One region of the Alkalihalobacterium alkalinitrilicum genome, then DNA from elsewhere that is predicted to be linked to it. Evidence: riboswitches for the same ligand, from Rfam matches in the RefSeq annotation. Region 1 holds a riboswitch; the other holds the start of a gene.
The links. Region 1 has a riboswitch for cobalamin ahead of BK574_RS10790 (ABC transporter substrate-binding protein). Riboswitches for the same ligand answer to the same signal wherever they lie in the genome.

Region 2: it holds a riboswitch for cobalamin, as region 1 does, so the genes downstream of both, BK574_RS07285 ((2Fe-2S) ferredoxin domain-containing protein) here and BK574_RS10790 (ABC transporter substrate-binding protein) in region 1, are expected to answer to the same signal.

What each region holds. Positions count from the first base shown of each region.
Region 1 covers NZ_KV917368.1:2,304,956-2,308,144, forward strand. Annotated here, with positions in the region: gene BK574_RS10785 (FecCD family ABC transporter permease) at 1-840, opposite strand, end outside; gene BK574_RS10790 (ABC transporter substrate-binding protein) at 854-2,008, opposite strand; cobalamin riboswitch at 2,245-2,439, opposite strand; gene BK574_RS10795 (GTP-binding protein) at 2,500-3,189, opposite strand, start outside.
Region 2 covers NZ_KV917368.1:1,549,867-1,553,055, forward strand. Annotated here, with positions in the region: gene BK574_RS28350 (polysaccharide deacetylase family protein) at 1-166, opposite strand, end outside; gene BK574_RS07280 (polysaccharide deacetylase family protein) at 266-1,057, opposite strand; gene BK574_RS07285 ((2Fe-2S) ferredoxin domain-containing protein) at 1,213-1,605, opposite strand; cobalamin riboswitch at 1,731-1,940, opposite strand; gene map (type I methionyl aminopeptidase) at 2,019-2,765, opposite strand; gene BK574_RS07295 (hypothetical protein) at 3,039-3,189, opposite strand, start outside.

The DNA of each region.
Region 1 (3,189 bases):
TCCCGTAAAAGCAATCGTTGCTGAAGCAATAAACGTTGAGACGACTAATGCAGATAGCCTTAATCGTTTGACATTGACACCTAAAGATTTGGCGACTTCTTCTCCAGAACTTAAAGCATTTAAATCCCATGATGTTTTTAATAAAAATAAAATAGCGAGTATAATGATCGGAAACAAAAACTGGATCACAGACCAGCTTGCCCCCCAAAAGCCACCCATGAGCCAAACGACTAAATCTTTGAGAGCTTCATTATTGGAGAAATATTTTAATGTAGAAACAGCAGCTGAAAATAACTGACCGATCGCAACTCCAGCTAAAATTAATACGGTTGTTGACCCATTCTTTAACTTCGCAATGCCATATACGGCAAATACAGCAATACAACCAAAAATAAAAGCATTGACAGCGATTAACCATTGACCTTTTGCAACGACGTTTAAGCCGAAGACACTCGTCCCAAGAACTATCGCGAGCGCCGCCCCAAAAGCCGCCCCGCTTGAAACTCCTAACGTAAATGGACTTGCTAATGGATTACGAAGTATTGCTTGCATAATTACTCCCGCACTGGCTAGAGCCATTCCTGTTAAAACAGCCATGACAATTCTCGGTAAGCGAATTTCAAATAAAATATATCCATTTGTGCTTAATTCAGATCCAGAAAAGAATTCTCGAAAAAGAAAAAACAATTCGCCATAGGAAACATCTACTGTCCCGACACGAACGGAATATAAAATCGAAAGAATTAAAAGTAGAAGTAAAATAAAAAGTAGCGTGATTTTTTTCTTAGTAGAGGCGTAATAGTACGCCTCTATGTTTATCTCATTTTTAACACTATTCATTTAAAATACCTTTCTACTGCTTAGGTGAGTAATACCAAACACCTTTATACTCCACACCTAACCAATTTTCAAAGTATTCGCGTGCATATTGTTCTGGATCAATATCAGTAAAGCGGTCAGGATATAAATCTTTGGCCAATTGCAATACACCAATATACCGTTTATCAGACCCTATTAAATTCGTATGATAGATAAAGATATCTTTGTTTTCATACGCTTTTAGTTGGGGAACAGATGTCGAGTTAATAATATTTTGATAAACTTCTTCATGCTCCTTTGCATCCTCTGTTTCATAGCCACCAAGCCACGTACCATGTAGTGTAAGCACTTCTGGATTCTTTTCTAAAACATATTCTTCATCAACTAAAATCGTTGTAGACTCTTCACTCGCATCCCATTTCACATCGGCCGCATCAATACCACCAGCTAGTATTGTTGCAAATCCTTCGCCTACACCAGGTTCTCCTTCAGTCGTTTCACTTGGGAAGATTCGGTACCCTCCTTGTGAATTAAGAAAACCGACGGATAATGCCATTACTTGTTTCTTTTCATCTTCAGGAATTTCATTGACACGCTCTGCTAACTTCGTCTCTAAACCTTGCTTCCACTCTAAAAAGGCAGTAGCCTCATCTTCTTTTTCAAATAATGTACCAAGAAGTTGAAGCTCTTGATCCATTTGGTCAGGTAAGTAATTATTAAGGCGAACAACAGTAATTCCCGCTGGCTCTAGCTTTTCTTCCAAAGTAGAATCTGGACGATTGGTATATGTAAATACAACATCTGGCTCTAGACTTATGATTTGCTCTAAATTCACTTCACTTGTTTTTCCTACATCTGGTCGGTCGTCAAAACCTAAATATGAATTGTTCTCAATCGTCGTATCCCCTGTCGCCACAATTTGTTCATCTACACCGAGTACTTTTAATGCTTCAGCAGTATTTCTATTGATTACAACAACACGCTCTAATGGTAATTCCAATGTAATTTCTCGTCCTGTACTATCTTCAAAAGTGACTGTTTGTGACTCTAAATCACCTTGTTCATCAGCAAGCTTTTCTTCATTTTCCTCAACACTCTTTGATACTTCTTCATTCCCACTAGATGCACATCCAATAAATGTGAACACTGCTATTAAAATCATAAATAAGACAACAAGTTTTGCTTTCATAAGATCCTCCTGGTTTTTAAATCGTAATGATTGCGTTTTTCGTTATAACTTCTTAGGCCTCTTTTTACAATGTTTAGTACATATTTTTCTTATACTTCTTAATGTGTAAACAAAAAAACCCTTCCCAGACGGAAGAGTTCATATGATAAAACGGCTATATTTGACAATAGGAATAAAAAAGGAAAAATCCACATCTCAATTAGTCTATGCCGTTTCACATCTCACCCCCCGAAGAATTGAAACTAGAATCATAGGCAGGTCTCCTGACTTGTGCTTCATCTTACTTTGAGCCTTCCCATATATGCACCTTCAAAGCGATATATACAGTGGTCTTCTCATTTCATCTGCACTTACAGTTGCGGGGACAGTCTTGGATTTTCACCAAGTTCCCTATTAAGTCTTTAATAGACACCTAATTTTCTAATTATTGTATATAAAATTAAATAACGTATTTATCATAGTATAAACTTTCTAAACTATCAACTTTTAATTCACTTTTTTTGTAAATTCCAATTGAATCGATCTTCTAGCTCCTGCCAATCCATTACCATTTCACTATCTGTTAAAAGACATCCATCTAATTCCCTTGTAATTTCTGCTATATCTAGATAGGTACCTATGAATACAAGCTTTGTATGGCGATCTCCATATTCAATATCCCACTCTTCAAGTACGTGTGGATTTTGTTTTAATATTTGTTTTTGTTCTTGCAACGGAAGACTTGCTACCCAATAAGAAATAGGCTCAATGGAAACAGACGGACCTGCTTGAGACATCATAAGCGCTAAATTATTTCTTGTGGCACACCATGCAATTCCTTTCGCTCTTACAATATTATTTGGCATAGAATGACACCAATTTTGAAAGCGAACAGAATGAAACGGCTCTCTTCGCATATACACAAAAGAAGAGATACCATACTCCTCCGTTTCCGGTGTATGATGCTTGTGCCCAGCCGTTAATTCACGAAGCCAGCCAGCTGAATTACTTGCTTTTTCAAAATCAAATAAATGGGTATTTAAAATCTCCTTCGGTTCTATCTCGGCATGAATCGATCGAATTATCTTTGCTTCAGGTTGTAATGTACGGAGGACTTGCTCTAACCTATGTAAATCTTTTTCTAATACAAGATCGCATTTATTTAATATCAATACATCGCAAAACTCAATCTGATCAATAAG
Region 2 (3,189 bases), 760 kb from region 1:
CATCTATAATTTTTGGCAAAGCTTCGACAGTTCCATCTAAAAGACGGGCATTTGTTTGAAAGTTATGCTGCAAAACAATACCACCTGGAGTAACATCACGTTGAACAATCTCTAAGATCTCATCACCAGATAACCCACTCCAATCAAGTGTATCTACAGACCACATAATGACCCGAAAGCCCATTTCATTTAATAGGATCGCATCGGATTTAGTGATCGCGCCAAATGGAGGACGAAATAAATCTGGCTTCCTCCCAACTGTACTCTACATAATGTTTTGTGTCGTTGTAATCTCATCCATGATTTTCGAAGTCATTTGAAGTGGTAACGCTGGATGACTCCACGTATGATTTGCAATACCGTGCCCTTCATCTACTATACGTTTCATAACATCAGGAAAAGTTTTAACTTGTTGTCCCATTACAAAGAAGGTCGCAGGAACACTTTTACTTTTTAAAATATCTAAAATTGTTGGAGTATAGTATCCATCTGGTCCATCATCAAATGTTAGTGCCACTAATTTTTTTGAAGTGTTAGCTCTGTATGTAAAATTGGGAGCTGATCGGATATTCGTTGTAATGAAGGTTCGTTCTATTTGCGGGTTATATGTTGCACCCATCCCAAATTTACGAGTGACATCTAATAGCGGAACGAAGACCTCACCTGCATACTCAATCGTTTTAGTAGTTAATGGTTGGCGTTGCCATAGACCCGTCGTACGTATAAATTCATCGGAATAATTCTGTCCGATTGGTAAAGCGAAGCGTTTATCTCCATAGCTAAAAACGACAGAGCGATATTGTTCATTCTGATCTACCCTAACACCCGTATGTTTTAAAAAAAGTGCTGGAACCATCAATTGGCCATCTCGCATAATATATTTTGTTATTACAGGTTGATTATCTATAAAAACAGGGGCTTCTGGTAGTTTAGACTCTTGTGCAAAAGTAGAAGTTGTAAAAATGGGAATAACAGTCATCAATAAAAGTAAACACATTACCTTCTGCAATATTTTACTATTGAATTGGTTTCGGATTGTTACCTTATGTTGTGTCATCGATTTCTCTCCTAGCAATGGAATATAAAATACAGATATTTATTATATTTTCCAAATCGCTAGTAAAATATTTAAAAAGAAAGGCAAATACCCGTATTTTTATTCTAGACCATTTACCTTAAATTAGTTCATAGACCGATTATATTAATAAGCTACTAAAATACTTTAGATACTTTCTTCACACGTTCTCGACCTTTACATTCTCCTACTGGTACTTCTGGCTGTCTAATAAAGCTTTCTCCATTAAAACGATGACTTACTTTTTCGAATAAGCTATCATCAGTAATTAACGATGCAATAAGCTGGTTAGCATCTTCTGGTTTTAAGTCTTTATACCATATTCCCTCTGGGTATACAATTAACACACATCTATCTTGGCATCGTCCATTACATTTAGTCCTCGTCGTATGAATTTTCTCATCTAGACCTAAGTTAGCTACCTCATTTCTAACCGACTGTGTAAGTTCTTCGGCTCCCGCTTTATTACAACTACTTCCATTACAAATTAATAAATGGTGTTTTGTTTCTGATAAATCCCAAGTCGCCATTTCAAATCCCCCCAATATGTTATAAAAAATAAAAAAGCATCCCTGACTTTAAAAGAGGTCAGAAATGCTCAAAAAACATAAATTATCCGCATACTAACCACTTCCCTATCAATCCCGTAGGTCAAACAGTGATGTTAAAATAGGCAGGTCTCCTGACTTAGGGTATAACTTCCAGTTCTTCCCAGGCATTGCCCAGTGGTATATCTGAAAGAATCAGTAAATGTACTGATACCCAACACAGTGGCGGGTCCGTGTCGGCTTTGAACCGAACTTCCCTATTAAGCTAATAAAAGTATTTTATGCTTTTATCTAGCACCTATTTTCAACGATATAAAGTTTTATATGAAACTAGTAAATATATTTCTTGTTGTTAATACTATTCGTAATTAGTGAAATTGTCAATACATGGTACATTATTGTAAAGTTAAAATGACTGGCCCATTTTTTGTAATTGCCAAGGTATGTTCGTATTGAGCTGACAGTTTCCCATCGACCGTTCTAGCCGTCCATCCGTTTGAGTCCATTTGACTATACCATATCCCTTCATTTACCATTGGCTCGATCGTAATGACCATCCCTTCTTTTAACCTAGAACCTTTTCCTGGAGATCCGAAGTGTGGAATTTGTGGATCTTCATGTATTGTTGGCCCTATCCCATGCCCCGTAAAATCTCGGACGACTGAGAAACCTTCTGATTCTACATAAGATTGAATCGCATGACCAATATCACCAAGCCTGTTTCCAACCTGTGCTTGTTCAATACCTTTGTACAACGATTTTTTAGTAACCTCTAATAAATGATTAACCTTCTGTGTAACGTTTCCTACAGCATAGGTCCATGCTGAGTCTGCTAATCCCCCATTTAAATTAACCACCATGTCAATAGTAACAATATCACCATTTTTTAAAGGTGTTTTCCTTGGAAACCCGTGACAAATTTCATCATTTATGGAAGCACACGTAGCAAATTGATATCCTTTATAACCTTTTTGTTCAGGTGTTGCTCCATTTTGAACTAGAAATTCTTCCACAAAACGATCAATTTCTATAGTTGTAATCCCTGGCTTTATTATTTTTGAAATTTCTTTATGGCAAGCTGCTAATAATTTCCCTGTTTCCATCATTTGATTGATTTCTCGTTCTGATTTTAAAGTAATCATATAAATTCCCCCACTTTCATTAATCCGATAAGTTCATATATGTATTATTTTCACCTTAACAAGTTCTAAAACAAAACCGAAATTTCTAAAAATTACTTCTACTTTTTGTCTATACCTCTTATTTTACATAATTACTACTTTTTATGTAAATTTTTAAGGAATTTAGCAGTACTTTTGGTCCAAAAGTAAAGGAGTTGCCCATAAGACAACTCCCAGTTAGTATAGGTATTTTAAAAAATGGGAGAAATGCCATTCACCTATTGTTATTATTTTTTATGAATAGGAAGGGCTTCTTTCAATTTCTACTTGCATCCATTCATATTGACGTAATCTCACTTCAAAAAGTGTAATAGGATCAAGATACTTTTCTGGATTCGCTTTTAACTGTTCCAATGTCTCCTTTTTTTGCTGAATTGCTTGTTGT